One region of the Roseateles sp. GW821-FHT09H10 genome, then DNA from elsewhere that is predicted to be linked to it. Evidence: riboswitches for the same ligand, from Rfam matches in the RefSeq annotation. Region 1 holds a riboswitch; the other holds the start of a gene.
What was found. Region 1 has a riboswitch for glycine ahead of AC07OY_RS26130 (hypothetical protein). Riboswitches for the same ligand answer to the same signal wherever they lie in the genome.
Positions count from the first base shown of each region.

Region 2: another riboswitch for glycine. It lies ahead of AC07OY_RS18365 (TonB-dependent receptor domain-containing protein); the one in region 1 lies ahead of AC07OY_RS26130 (hypothetical protein).

Region 1 is NZ_JBWKOB010000007.1:12,520-20,041, reverse strand. Features, by position in the region: gene AC07OY_RS26150 (ABC transporter permease) at 1-342, shown strand, start outside; gene AC07OY_RS26145 (extracellular solute-binding protein) at 346-1,368, opposite strand; gene AC07OY_RS26140 (D-amino acid dehydrogenase) at 1,541-2,797, opposite strand; glycine riboswitch at 2,847-2,956, opposite strand; gene AC07OY_RS26135 (C39 family peptidase) at 3,306-3,884, opposite strand; gene AC07OY_RS26130 (hypothetical protein) at 3,925-4,656, opposite strand; glycine riboswitch at 4,952-5,060, opposite strand; glycine riboswitch at 5,071-5,179, opposite strand; gene AC07OY_RS26125 (efflux RND transporter permease subunit) at 5,360-7,522, opposite strand, start outside.
Region 2 is NZ_JBWKOB010000003.1:598,718-606,239, forward strand. Features, by position in the region: gene AC07OY_RS18350 (MmcQ/YjbR family DNA-binding protein) at 1-301, shown strand, start outside; gene AC07OY_RS18355 (C40 family peptidase) at 298-1,014, opposite strand; gene AC07OY_RS18360 (propionate--CoA ligase) at 1,267-3,159, shown strand; glycine riboswitch at 3,220-3,309, shown strand; glycine riboswitch at 3,318-3,429, shown strand; gene AC07OY_RS18365 (TonB-dependent receptor domain-containing protein) at 3,669-6,497, shown strand; gene AC07OY_RS18370 (M3 family metallopeptidase) at 6,602-7,522, shown strand, end outside.

The DNA.
Region 1 (7,522 bases):
GCCATGGACGCTGGCCTGGCGCGCATCACGCCGCGCATGGAACAGGCCGCCCGCATGCTCGGCCACACGCCGGCGCAGACGCTGTGGCGGGTGCATCTGCCGCTGCTGCGCGGCAGCGCGCTGACGGCCGCCCTGCTCGTCTTCATCGACGTGATGAAGGAGCTGCCGGCCACCCTCGTCATGCGCCCCTTCAACTTCGACACGCTGGCGACCCAGGCCTACACGCTGGCCTCCGATGAGCGCCTGGCCGAGGCCTCCACCTCGGCCCTGGCCATCGTCGTCGTCGGCCTGGTGCCCATGGTGCTGCTGTGCCGGCACATCGTGCGCGGCACCCGGCACTAGGCCTTATTTCCAGCCGGCGCGGTCGAAGGCCTTCTGCGCGGCGGGCGTCGTCCTGGCCAGGTCGCCGATGGGCAGGGCGTCGGACTTGAAGGCACCCAGGGACTCCAGTTCCTTGTTCTTCACGACGGCCGACTTGACCACCGGCCACTCGTTGTTGCCGTTGGCGAAATAGCCCTGGGCCTCGTCACTGGCCAGGTACTCCAGGAACTTGACGGCGGCGTCGCGGTTGGGCGCGTGCTTGAGCACGCCGGCGCCCGAGATGTTCACATGCGTGCCCCAGCTCTTCTGGTTGGGCCAGACGATGCCCAGCGCCTTGACGACCTCCTGGTCCTCCGGCTTGGTGGAGCGCATCAGGCGGACCAGGTAGTAGGTATTGGAAATGGTCACGCCGCATTCGCCGGCGGCCACGGCGCGCAGCTGGTCGGTGTCGCCGCCCTTGGGTGCGCGCGCGAAATTGGCCACCAGGCCCTTGGCCCAGGCCTCGGTCCTGGCCTCGCCGTTGTGGGCGATCAGCGCGGCGCCGAGCGACAGGTTGTAGGGGTGCGAGCCCGAGCGCACGCAGACCTGGCCCTTCAGGCGCGGGTCGGCCAGGTCTTCATAGGTCTGCACCCAGTCGGCCTTGACCGCGGCCTTGTTGTGCACGATGACGCGGGCTCGCGTCGAGAAGGCGAACCAGGTCGGCGTGCGCAGGCCGGCCGGCACACGGGCCTCCAGCGCGGCGGACTTGACGGGCTGGAACAGGCCCAGGTTGTCCGCCACTTCCAGGCGCGAGGCGTCGACGGTGATGAGCACATCGGCCGGGCTGGCCGCACCCTCGTTGCGGATGCGCTCGACCAGCTCCTCCTCCTTGCCGTCCAGCCGGTTGATCTTGATGCCGGTCTGCTTGGTGAAGTTGGCGTACAGGGCCTCGTCGGTCTGGTAGTGGCGGGCCGAATAGATGTTGAGGACAGCCTCCTTGGCCGGCTGCGCGCCGGCACCCAGGCTGGCGAGGGTCAGGGAGATGCAAAGAAGGTGGCGGCGCTGCATGGAGGTCTCTCGGTAGGTGGCGTCGGCGGCATGCTATCAAGAACGATTCTCATTTGAAGCCCAATAGGCCCACAGGAAAACGGCCATCACCGGGAACCGGCGACCAACAGGGAAGCTGAAAAAAGGCCGGCCGCCGAAGCAGCCGGCCAAAGCGCCGCAGCGCTGGGGGAGATCAGGCGCCCATGAAGGCGAAGTCCAGTTCCGGCTTCAAGCCCGCCACGATGCGCGCGACCGACTTGCCGGAGCCGCAGGCATGGGTCCAGCCCAGCGTGCCGTGGCCCGTGTTCAGGAAGAGATTGGCCAGGCGGGAGCGGCCGATGAGGGGCACGTTGGACGGCGTCGCGGGCCGCAGACCGGTCCAGAAGCTGGCCTTCTCCACATCACCCGCCCCCGGGAAGAGCTGCTCGACGCGGCGCACGATGGCCTCGCAGCGGACGCGGTTCAGGTCGCGGTCGTAGCCGTTGAGCTCGGCCGTGCCGGCGATGCGAAGGCGGTCGCCCAGGCGCGAGAACACCAGCTTGTATTCATCGTCGGTCAGCGAGACCTGGTGGGCAAAGGCCTCGTCCTTGACCGGCATCGTCACCGAATAGCCCTTGGCCGGGTAGATGGGCAGGCGCATGCGCAGCGGCTCGACCAGGGCCGTGCTGAAGCTGCCCAGGGCCAGCACATAGGCGTCGGCGCGCAGGCGCTGGAACTGGCCGTCGGCATCCGTCACTTCCACATGGTCTAGCTTGCCGTCCACCTCGCGCAGCGCCGTGACCGCGTGGCTGAACAGGAAGCGCACGCCGTCCTGCGCGCACTGGGCCGCCAGCTCGCGCGTGAAGGCATTGGCGTCACCCGACTCGTCTTCCGCCGTGTAGGTGGCGCCGGCGAGTTGCGGGCGGATATGGCGCAGCGCGGGCTCGATGCGCACGGCTTCGTCGGCCGTGATGATGCGGCGGTCGCAGCCCAGTTCGCGCATCTGCGCCGTGGGGGCCGCAGCGCTCTCGAACTCGCGCTGGCTCGTATAGAAGTGCAGGATGCCCTGGCTGCGCTGCTGGTAGCGCAGGCCGCGGGCCTCGCGCAGGGCCTGCAGCACCTGGCGGCTGTAGCTGCCGAGCTTGACGATCTGCTCGATGTTGCGGCGGGTGCGCCAGGGCGAGCATTCACGCAGGAACTGCAGCACCCAGCGCCATTGCTGGGCGTCGGCACGCAGGCGGAACAGCAGCGGCGCGTCTTCGCGCGCCAGCCAGCTCAGCACCTTCCAGGGCGCGCTGGGATTGGCCCAGGGCTCGGCATGGCTGACCGAGATCTGGCCGCCATTGGCAAAGCTGGTTTCGGCGCCGGGCGCGGCCTGGCGGTCGACGACCGTGACGTCGAAACCCTGCTGGCGCAGGAAATAGGCAGAGGTGACGCCGAGCAGGCCGGCGCCGAGGACGATGACTTTCATTGCATGGACTCCAGAAGAGCTCCGCAGCACAGCGATCTGTGACGCGGTTGCCGCTCCCCCTGTCCTTGTTACCTGAGAGATTGAGCCCGCGGCGTGGTGGCCGCGGGCCTTGCTCCTTCGGTGCGCCCCTTGTGAGGGCGTCTCTCCAGACGGCGATTGGGTCGTTGCAGTACGGGGGCCTGAGCGGTTATGGGAGGCTGCGCCTTCGGCGGCCGGCACCTCGCGGCCCGGCACTCTCCTGCAACGATGAAATAAGGTCAGATCAAATCAGTGGTTCATGGCATACGCCTTTCGGGCCGAGCGCCGGGCCGCTCCCTAGCCGGCCCGTCGGGCGATGTGCGTGCCGGTCGATCCGGCAAGCATCGCCGTCCCCTCGGGGGCTGAGGCCGGACACAGGGCGTCCGGTGGACGGCCTGTGCCTGACGAAGAGCTGCGGCATCTGCCGCAGCGCGGTCTGCAAGACCGACCGGGCTTGCCTCGCGTTCAGCGGGCAAGACTGGGCGAGGGGTCAACGAACGCGCAAGGTATGCGTCCACTTGTGGTCGTTGGCGGACACCATCCAGTTGTAGAGGTCCTCCGAATTGCCCTCGCCCGGCCACGGGTTCATGTAGGTGACGTAGCTGTAGCCATTCCAGACCTCATAGCCGGTGCCGACCATGATGTGGCCGCCACCGCTGGTCCAGCCGAAGCGGATGACGAAGGGCTTGTTGGCGTTGATGTCGCTGACGATGGAATTCCACGACGAGGCGTAGGTGTAGGCATAGGTCGGCACGCCCCAGTTGGACAGGATGTTCTGCACGCTGCCGCCGCTGCCATACAGCGCATTGGGCTGGTTGGCGTAGCTGTTCCAGTTGAAGCTGCCGTTGCCGCAGGCGTAGTTGATGCCGAAGGCCCAGTTGACGATGCTGCATTGGGACGGTGCGGCCTTGTAGAAGCCGATGACCGCCTTGCTGGAGCTGGACCAGCACCACTGGCTGTGCTCCTGGATGGTGGTGGGCACGTTGAGCTGGCGGTATTGCGCCTGGGCCAGCGGCAGCGCGAGGGCAATGGCGAGGCCGGCGAAGACCTGCTTCAGTTGCAAGGACATGGGGGCTCCTGTTCCTTTGAAGTGCTTGGGCATCACGGCTTCAGTTCTGGCCATTGCTGTTGCGCTTGACGGCATTGCGCAGCGGCTCCAGCAGCTCATAGGTGTCGAGCAGCTTGGGCGCCGTGGCCTTGGCGGTCACGTCGGACGACAGCGCCGCGCGGGCCGAAGCCAGCGGCGCATAGCGCGCCTGCAGGTCGCTGGGCGAGACGACTTCCAGCAGGTCGGTCTGCGCCTGGTGCACGCGGATGAAGCGCTGGCGCTCGGCACCCACGTCGGCGTGTTCGGCCATCAGCTCGGACAGTTCCTGGGCCAGCCCCGCGCCGCCGAAGGACACGGCCTGCCAGCGCCCGTCCATGCGCTGCACGGTGACCAGGCCGACAGGCTTGGCGCCCACCTTGACGAAGAAGCGCCAGATGCCGCTGGCCTGCACCATATGGCGCAACTCGCTGCGGGCCGCGACGACGTCCTGCGGCGCGATGGTGTGCACCTCGAAGCCGCCAGCGATGCGCGTGCTGGCCAGATCGCCGGCACGCACGAGATCGAAGGCCGTGGCACCGGCGCCGCCCTGCTGCTGCTTGCGCTGGACATAGTCGGCCAGGCCCTGCTCGGCGGCGGCCTGGGCGCCGGCACGGTCGCTGTGGTCGGGCGCCTTGATGCGCGCCACGGCAGCACTCTGTGCCTGGGCCATCGGCGCGGCCACGAGGGCCAGTGCCGACAGCAGCAGGGCCATACCTCTGCGCAGTCGCAGGGTCGAATCTCGATCAGTTCGCATATCCAGGGTCTCCGTTTCGTGGGTTCGAAGAAGAGCCGGGCCTCTCGCGGCGCCACGGTTCTTCGTGGCGGCAGAGATCTCGGCGCCGACGCCGCGACGTCGACGGGTGATGTCGACTTGAACGGCTTCGGTGAGGGGCGTGTGGCGACCTGGCGCGAGTGCGCCGGACCCGTCACGACGGCAGCGGGGTGTGAGTGGGTGGTGTCAGTGAGTCAGCGACTCCAGCGGCTGTTGAACGACCACGAAAACCCCTCGGCAAGGCCAAAGGCCTCGCCAGGGTTCCGCGCCGCTCCCGCTGTCCTTGGTACCTGAGAGATTCGTGCCCCGGCGTGGTGTGCGCCTGCGGCATTTGCTCCTTCGGTGGGGGCGTTCGCGGTGTTGATCCGCGCCGTCCCGCTCTCCAGTGTCGGCTCCTGTGACAAACCAGTTCGGGGCCTGAGCGTGCATGGGAGGTTGCGCCTTCGGCGGCGCTCAGGGGTTCATTGTGTGAACCGGGCTGAACGCGCTCTCCTGGGATGTCGAGGCGGATGCTAGGAGGCCGCCATTCGGCACCGCATCCTGGTTTACTCGCACAGGGCTTTGCCGCGGTTGACGCCAATGAAAAAGGGCCGGCCACTTGCATGGCCGGCACGCGCAAGTAAAAAGGGCCGACCACTTGCGTGGTCGGCCCGGGGCGCTGGAGCGCGCTCGAGGGAGATCTGTCTTATTCCTTGTCCGCCGGCATCGCGCCGGGCATGCCGTGCAGCGGCAGCGTCGAGCCGCCCTGCTCCACAGCCTTGGTCACGGGCTTCTTGTCGCGCACCAGATAGCTGTAGAGCACCGGCACGACCACCAGCGTCAGCAGCGTCGACGTGATGACGCCGCCGATGATGGCGCGGCCCATCGGCGCCTGGATCTCGCCGCCGTCGTTCAGCGCGATGGCCATGGGCAGCATGCCGAAGATCATCGCGGCCGTCGTCATGATGATGGGACGCATGCGGATCAGGCCGGCCTGGCGCAGGGCCTCGGCCACCGTGGCGCCGGCCTTGCGGGCATGGTTGGCGAAGTCCACCAGCAGGATGGCGTTCTTGGTGACCAGGCCCATCAGCATGACCAGGCCGATCATCGAGAACACGTTCAGCGTCGAGCGCCACAGCAGCAGGGCCAGCATGACGCCGATCAGCGCCAGCGGCAGGCTGACCATGATGGCGAGGGGCTGCAGGAAGCTGCCGAACTGGCTGGCCAGCACGATGTAGATGAAGATCGCTGCCAGGGCCATGGCCGCCAGCAGGCCGTTGAAGGCCTCGGCCTGCTGCTTGCCGGCGCCGTCCACCTTGAAGCTGGTGCCCGGAGGCAGCTGGGTGTTCTTGATCAGCTTCTGCACATCGGCGTTGACGTCGCCGCCCGGGCGGCCCTGGACGCCGGCGAACACGGCCTCGCGGCGCTGCAGGTTCTCGCGGCGGATCACCTCGGGGTTGAACACCGGCTCGATGGTGGCGACCTGGTCCAGCGTGATGGGCGCACCCGTGCTGGAGAAGGCCACAGGCAGCTTGGCCATCTGCTCGATGCGCTCGCGCTGGTCGCGCGGCAGGCGCAGCAACACCTCGACCTGGTTGCCGTCGGGCGTCGTCCAGTAGGTGGCGATCTCGCCGTTCACATAGGCGCGCAGCGACGAGGCGATCTGCGGCGCGGTCAGGCCGAGCTCGCGGATGGCCGAGTCCTTCAGGCGCACGGCAAACGCGGGCAGGCCGGGCTTGACGGTCGTGTCGACGTCGACGGCACCGGGGATCTTCTTGATCTTCTCGACCAGGTCGGTGGCGGCCTGGGTCAGCACCTCGGGGTCGCTGCCGAGGATGGTGATCCAGATCGGGCGGTTGAAGCCGACGCTGACCTCGATGCCGGGGATCTTGGCGATGTCGGCGCGGATGGCATCCTCGACTTCCTTCTGCGTGCGCTTGCGCTCGCTGCGATCGGTCAGGGAGATGTTCAGCGCGGCCTGGTTGCGGCCCGTGGACAGGCCTTCGCCGGTGCTGCCGACCACCGTCGAGACGGTCTTGATCTCGGGGTAGTTCTTGAGGATCTCCTCGATCTGCGCGACCTTGGCGCTGCCGCGCTCGATGCTGGAGGCCACCGGCATGCGCAGGTTGACCTGGGTGAAGCCGTTGTCCGTCTCGGGCACGAACTCGCTGCCCACCATGGGTGCCAGGGCCAGTGCGGCGACGAAGCTGGCGAAGGCGCCCCACATGACCAGGCCGCGCGGCGTCAGCGTCGCGAAGCGCAGCACGCGCTTGGCGGCCTTGTTGCGCTTGCCGTCGGCATCGAAGGGCCGGCCATAGGCCGGGATCGGCGGCACGAAGACGCGGTAGCGGCGGCCGGAGAAGGCCCAGTCGATCAGGCGCTCGTAGGTGCTGTGCAGGCGGTCCATGCACCAGTCGGTGGCGCGGATGGCATGGCCGATGACGGGGATGCGCTTGACGCGCTCGTTGTTCGGGTCATGCCAGACCGAGGACAGCATCGGGTCCAGCGTGAAGCTGACGAAGAGGCTGACCATCACCGCCACCGCGACGGTGATGCCGAAGGGGTAGAAGAACTTGCCGATGATGCCGCCCATGAAGGCAACGGGCACGAACACCGCGCAGATGGCGAAGGTCGTCGCCATGACGGCCAGGCCGATCTCGTTGGTGCCGTCAAACGACGCCGTGCGGTGATCCTTGCCCATGGCCACGTGGCGCACGATGTTCTCGCGCACGACGATGGCGTCGTCGATCAAGAGGCCGATGCACAGGCTCAGCGCCATCATCGTCATGAAGTTCAGCGTGAAGCCGAAGGCCTGCACGGCGATGAAGCTGGAGATGACGGCGATGGGCAGGGTCAGGCCCGTGATGAT
Region 2 (7,522 bases), on a different contig from region 1:
ACTCGCGCTGGCCTTGGCGGGCGCCGTCGAGAAGCCGCACCACGAGCTGACGTCCTTCCGCCTGCCCGGTGCCAAGGGCAGGATCTTCGCGACGATGACGCCCGACGGCGCCGAGCTGCGTGTCTTCATCAAGGATGAGGCGGCTCGCGACGCGTGGATCGCTCGCGAGACCGGTGTGGTCGAGCCGCTGTTCTGGGGCGCCAGGCGCTGCGGCGTGAAGCTGCTGCTGGCGAAGGCCAGGCCGGCCTGGGTCGGGGAGTTGCTCGCGCAGTCCTGGCGCGAGAACGGCGCCGTGAATTAACGCGCGGCCGGGATCTCTGCCGCGGTCTTCAGGTCGGCGCGGCGCGCGCCCGTGAAGCGCTTGGACCAGTAGGAGTCGCGCATGTCCTCGACGCGCACGGCGCTACCGGTGCGCGGGGCATGGATGAACTTGCCTTCGCCGACATAGATGCCGACATGGCTGAAGGTGCGCTTCATGGTGTTGAAGAACACCAGGTCACCGGGCTTGAGTTCGTCGCGGCGGATGGAAAGCAGGGCGCCGTCCTTGGCCTGTTCGTCGGCGCGGCGCGGCAGCACCAGGCCCACGCTCATCTCGAAGATGTGGCGGGTGAAGCCGCTGCAGTCGAAACCGTTCTCGACCGAGTTGCCCCCGCGCGTGTAGCGCACGCCGAGGAAGTTCATGGCCGACAGCACGAGGTCGGAGGCCGTGTCGCGCACGCTGGCCAGCAGGCGAGATGACCCGCCTTGCTCGGCGCTGGCCATCAGGCCGCGCTCGCTGAGGAAGCGGCTGACGGCATCCTGGGCCGTGGCGGCTTTGGGGGCTGCAGCGGGCTGGGCCGCGACCTTCTCGGAGGCCGCCTGCTGTTGCTGCAGGCTCTGGCCATAGGCCCCGGCCATCGTGCCCGGTGGCGGCGTCACCGTCGCGGCCTGGGCCACACCCTGCGCCTGCGCGGCAGCGCAACCGAGGGCCAGCAGGCCAGCGGCAGCAATGCGATTCAGCAGGGCAGAAGACACCAGGGGCATTCGGGAGAAGAAACCGGGAACCAGGGGCGGACCGCAGGCGGTCGCGATAGCGGAGAGGGACAGCGGCGCGGAGGTTATGAGGGCACCCCGGCACCGTCAATCGATGCGGACGTAAAGCGCGCGATTTTCAGGGCAAACCCCGGCTCGCCCAACGGCGAACTTCGTAAAAACCCTGAAATTCATCACGCCAACTTGTTGCGAAAGGTCAGACTGACGTCAGTGCCCGCGCTTCACACTCGCCGCATGACCAAGTCCTATGCCGAATTCCACAGCCAGTCGCTGACGGCGCGCGATGCCTTCTGGGCCGAGCAGGCCAGGCGCATTGACTGGCAGACGCCGCCGCAGCAGATCTGCGATGCCAGCCAGCCGCCGTTCGCGCGCTGGTTTGTCGGCGGCACGACCAATCTCTGCCACAACGCCGTGGACCGCCATGCGGCCACGCGGCCCGGCGACCGTGCGCTGATCTGGGTGTCCACCGAAGTCGGCCAGGAGAAGGTCTACAGCTTTGCCACCCTGCAGGTCGAGGTCGAAGCCATGGCCGCCATGTTCGTGGCCCAGGGCGTAGGCCCCGGTGACCGAGTGCTGATCTATATGCCGATGATTCCGGAGGCCGCCTTCGCCATGTTGGCCTGTGCGCGCATCGGGGCCATCCATTCGGTGGTGTTCGGCGGCTTTGCATCGGTCAGCCTGGCCAGCCGCATCGAGGACGCCAGCCCAAAGCTCATCGTCAGCGCCGACGCCGGCAGCCGCGCCGGCAAGCGCATCGCCTACAAGCCGCTGCTGGACGAAGCCCTCACGCTGTCCACGCACAAGCCCGCCAGCGTGCTGATGGTGGACCGCGGCCTCGTGCCCTTCGAGCGTGTCGCCGGGCGCGACCTGGACTATGCCGAACTGCGCCGCCGCCATGCCGGTGCCCGCGTGCCCTGCGCCTGGCTGGAGTCCAACACGCCGAGCTACACGCTGTACACCAGCGGCACGACGGGGAAGCCGAAGGGCGTGCAGCGCGATGTCGGCGGCTATGCGGTGGCGCTCGCGGCCAGCATGGACTGGATCTTTGGCGGCAAGGCCGGTGAGACCTATTTCTCCACCAGCGACATCGGCTGGGTCGTCGGCCACAGCTATATCGTCTACGGCCCGCTGATCGCCGGCATGGCGACGCTGATGTACGAGGGCACGCCGGTCAACCCCGACGCGGCAGTGCTGTGGAGCCTGGTCGAGAAGTACCGGGTCACGGTGATGTTCAGCGCGCCGACCGCCGTGCGCGTGTTGAAGAAGCATGACGCGGCTCTGTTGAAGCGCCATGACCTGTCGTCCCTGCGCGCGCTCTTTCTCGCCGGCGAGCCGCTGGATGAGCCGACGGCGCGCTGGATCGCCGAGGGCCTGGGCGTGCCCATCATCGACAACTACTGGCAGACCGAGACCGGCTGGCCGCTGCTGACGGTGGCCCATCACATCCCCGGCGTCGAGGCCGTGCCGACGCGCTTCGGTTCGCCCGGCGTGCCGATGTATGGCTATGACGTGAAGCTGCTGGACGAGAACACCGGTGCGACGCTGGAAGGCGCGGACCAGAAGGGCGTGCTCGTCATCGAGCATCCCCTGCCGCCCGGCGCGCTGCAGACGGTCTGGGGCGATGACCAGCGCTTCATCAACACCTACTGGGGCAGCGTGCCCGGACGTCAGGTCTATTCGACCTTCGACTGGGCCACGCGCGACGCCGACGGCTACACCTTCATCCTCGGCCGCACCGACGACGTCATCAACGTGGCCGGCCACAGGCTGGGCACTCGAGAAATAGAGGAATGCATCTCGGGCCACAAGGCCATCGCCGAGGTCGCCGTTGTCGGCGTGGCGGATCAGCTCAAGGGCCAGGTCGCCATCGCCTTTGCCGTGCTGCGCGACGCGGGCCAGGCCTCGCCCGCGCTGGAAGGCGAGGTCATGAAGCATGTCGACAGCCAGCTGGGTGCGGTGGCGCGGCCGGCGCGCGTGCACTTCGTGACCCTGCTGCCCAAGACGCGCTCGGGCAAGCTGCTGCGCCGCGCGCTGCAGGCGGTGGCGGAAGGGCGCGACCCGGGCGACCTGACGACGCTGGACGACCCCAGTGCCTTGGCCCAGGTGAAGGCCTTGTTGCAAAGCTAGGGCCTACCCGATTCGCGTAAACCAGGGCGGCGGCAGGGGATGGCGCTGCCTATCGTGCACGCCGACATCCCAGGAGAGCGCGGTCTTTGCTGATCGCCGCCGAAGGCGCAACCTCCCATGCACGCTCAGGCCCAACACTGGTTTGTCACAGGAGCCGACGCTGGAGAGCGGGGCGGCGTGAGCTGACAAGGCCACGCACGCCCCCACCGAAGGAGCAAGCGCCGCGGGGCCATCCCGGGGGCGTGAATCTCTCAGGTACCAGGGACAGCGGGAGCGGCGCGAAACAGTGAAGGGGCAGCCACCCCTCGCCGTTTCGTGGTCGTTCAACCACTGCGCCGGAGAGCCTGCCATGTCGTGCTGCCGCAAGGCATTGCACCCCCTTTGCTGATCGCTGTTGCCACGGGCTGAGCGCGCCGTCGCGCCCGGCCATCCCCCCTTTTTTGCCATCCGGCGCTGCATTCGCGGCCGCGTCGTGGAGTCGTTCGCCCTTTTTTCCTGCAGGAGTTCGCATGCAACCCAATGCCCTGAAGCCGCTGGCCGCCGCCCTCGCCCTGGCCGGCCTCATCCCCCTGAGCGCGAGCGCCCAGGCGCCCCGGCCCACCGAACAGATCGAGCGCGTCGAAGTCATCGGCAGCCGCATCAAGCGCATCAACATCGACGACGAGACGGCGTCGCCGATCACGCTGCTCACTCGCGACGAGATCCAGCGTTCCGGCGTGGCCACCACGCGCGATCTACTGGAAACGCTGCCGGGCTTCAACAACAACTCGCTGTCCGACCTCAACGGCGGCAACTCCTTCGGCAATGGCGGTTCGGGCGCCAGCATGCGCAACCTGGGCAAGCAGTCCACGCTGGTGCTGCTGAACTCGCGCCGCATCGCCGCCTATCCGCTGGCCGACTACAACGAGGTGTTCTCCAACCTCGACTCGCTGCCGGTGGATGCCATCGAGCGCATCGAGGTGCTCAAGAGCGGCGGCTCGGCGCTGTACGGCTCCGACGCCGTGGCCGGCGTCATCAACATCGTCACGCGCAGCAGCTTCCAGGGGCTGACCGTCAGCGCCAACACCCAGCGCTCGCTGAAGGCCAAGCAGTTCAAGGATCAGGCCGCTGCCATCACGGCCGGCGTGGGCAACTTCGATCGCGACGGCTACAACATCCTCGCCAACGTCGACTACTACCACCGGGGCGACTTCTTCTGGCGCGACGTGCTGCAACACAGCAACCCCGCCTACAAGGAGTTCTCGCCGGGCTTCGACACGCCGTCCAGCTACAGCTACCCCGGCAACATCATCGGCCAGGGCCCGATAGCCGGCTGCAAGCTGTTCAATGCGTCCAACACCCTGTGCATGTACGACCGCTACGACCGCTTCTCGGTGCAGCCGTCGGCCGATCGCGTCAGCGGCATCGTCTCGGCCAAGCTGAAGCTGTCCGAGCATTTGCAGGGCTTCTCCGAGCTGCTTTATTCGAACACCAAGAACACCTACCAGGCGGCGCACAACTACTACGGCTGGGGCCTGGGCAGCGTCGTCTGGGGCGACCCCAACACCAACGCGGCCCGCAACTTCTACTACCGCGGCCTGCCGGCCCAGCATCCGCTGAACCACACCGGCGAGGAGGTCGAGTTCCGCTACCGCTTCATGGATGACGGCCAGGCCAACCATGTCCAGACCGACCAGTACCGCCTGCTGGCCGGCGTGAAGGGCGACTGGAACGGCTGGGACTGGGAGACCGCCGCCGGCGTGATGGGCGGCAGGACCGTCCAGCGCCAGCGTGGCCTGATCAGCGACAGCGGCTTCAAGGAAGTCATCGGCGACTACAACAAGGACGTGCTGGACGCCGACTTCTTCAACAAGCCCAACGGCTACAAGATCGGCCAGGCCAACAGCGCCGCCGTGCTGGACAAGCTCTTCCCCTCCATCGGCTATGACGCCAAGGTCACCCAGACCTTCCTCGATGGCAAGGTGTCGGGCGAATATGGCCGCCTGCCCGGCGGGGCGATCAATCTCGCGGCCGGCTTCGAGCTGCGCCACGAGCGCATGAAGATCGCGCCGGACGCCCTGTCCGGCTCGGGCGACATCGTCGGCCTGGGCACCGTTCGCGCCGATGCCGGCCGCAGCTTCAGCGCCCTGTTCGTCGAGGCTGACCTGCCCGTCACCCGGCAGCTGAACGCCCAGCTCGCCGGCCGCCTCGACAAGTTCCCGGGCTTTGCCGCCCACTTCTCGCCCAAGCTGGCGCTGCGTGCCCAGTTGATGCCCGAGTTCATGCTGCGTGGTTCGGTGGAAGGGGGATTTCGCGCGCCCAACCTGACCGAAAGCGCCACGTCGAGCAAATCGGCCTTCGACAACGGCGTCAGCGACCCCAAGCGCTGCGACGCCGCCAGCGCGCTGATCCGCGACCTGATCGCCCAGGCCAATGCCTTGCCCGACAGCGACCCCAACAAGACCCTGCTGCAGGCCCGCGCCGACAACATCGACGAATGCCGCCGCGGCGTGGCCAGCGTGGTGCGCAACAACCCCGGCCTCAAACCCGAGACCTCGCGCATCGTCAACCTGGGCCTGGCCTTCCAGCCCTTCAAGGCCTTCAGCACGACGCTGGACTACTACGCCGTGACCCGCACCAACGAGATCGGCACCAAGGGCACGGCCGATCTGCTCGGCGCCGAGGCCCAGCAGCCCGCCGGCACCATCGTGCGCGCCCCCAACTTCAACAACGACCCGACCTTTGTCAATGCGGCCGAGGTGGCCAAGTACAAGCCGCTGGCGGGCCGGTTGAGCCTGGTCAGCGGACAGTTCGAGAACCTCGCCAAGACCCAGACCAGCGGCATCGACTGGAGCATGAACGGCCAGTTCAGCAACCCGCTGGGCCGGCTGGGCCTGAGCTTCGACTCGACCTATCTGCTGAGCTACAAGCAGTACAGCACCTCCGACCTGCGCTATGGTGACAACCTGGCCGGGCGCTGGGGCTATGCACGCTTCAACTTCAAGCTGCGCGCCAGCCAGGAGTGGGGCGCCTGGACGCACACCCTGTCCTATTTCTGGTCGTCCAGCACCACGCTGACGCGCGACTACTACGACACCAGCTGGAGCGTCGAGGACTGCACGACCAACAAGAATCTGTCCGCGGACCAGTGCAAGCTGGCCGCCTACAACCGGCTCGACTACAACCTCGCCTGGCGCCCGATGAAGGCGCTGACGCTGAGCGCCAACCTGCGCAACCTGACGGGCCGGCGCCCGCCCATCGACTACCGCAACTTCGGCCAGGGCGGCATCATTCCCGACAACCGCGAGGACGTGATGGGCCGCATGCTGCGCCTGGCCGCGGAGTACCGCTTCTTCTGAGCCCGCGCCACCGGACGCCATGCCGCGCGTGCCCGCGCGCGGCATGGCGAATGGCTGGGGCCGCCGCGCAGGCCAGAATCGCGCCCTTCCCACAAGGAGACGACATGAAACCCGTCCTGACCGCCCTGGCCGCGCTGGCACTGACTGCCGTTGCCGCCCAGGCGCAACCCAAGCTGCCCGCCCCCAATTTCCCCACCTTCGGCTCCGTGGCCGATGTGCAGACCCGCTGCGACAGCGGCCTCAAGGGCGCCCAGCAGCGCGTCGCCGCGCTGGAGAAGCGCAAGGTCGATGGCGGCTGGCTGGCGGCCTATGACGACCTGGTGGTCTATCTCGAGGACCACCAGGGCCCCAACGACTTCGTCCTCAACGTCCATGCCGACAAGGCCATCCGCGACGCCGCCCAGGCCTGCTCGCTGCGCTGGGCCGACTTCGGCTCCAGCCTGGGCCAGAACGAGAAGGTCTACCGCGCGCTGCAGAAGGCGCCCAGGAAGGACGGCATCGACGCCGAATTCGTGCGCCTGGCCTCGGGCCAGTTCGAGGACAGCGGCGTGGCCCTGCCCGGACCCAAGCGCGAACGCGCCAAGCAGATCCTGGACAAGCTGACCGAGCTGGACCAGCAGTTCAACAAGAACATCCGCGACGCCGGCACCCGCGTCGCCTTCACCGAGGCCGAGCTCAAGGGCGTGCCCACCAGCGTCTGGGAGAAGGCCAAGCGCGACGAGCAGGGCCGCATCCTGCTGGGCGTCGACTACCCGAGCTATGTGCCCGTCATGCGCTCGGCCGAGAGCGGCGAGGCGCGCCAGCGCATGTGGTTGGCCAAGACCAATGAAGGTGGCCAGGCCAACCTCGACCTGCTGGCCCAGATCGTCACGCTGCGCGGCGAGTACGCCAAGCTGTTCGGCTTCGACAACTTCGTTGACTTCAACCTGCGCCGCAAGATGGCCAAGGATGGCGCCACGGCGACGCGCTTCCTCGACTCGGTGACCGGCGCCGTCAACGCCCGCGAGAAGACCGAGCTGCAGGAG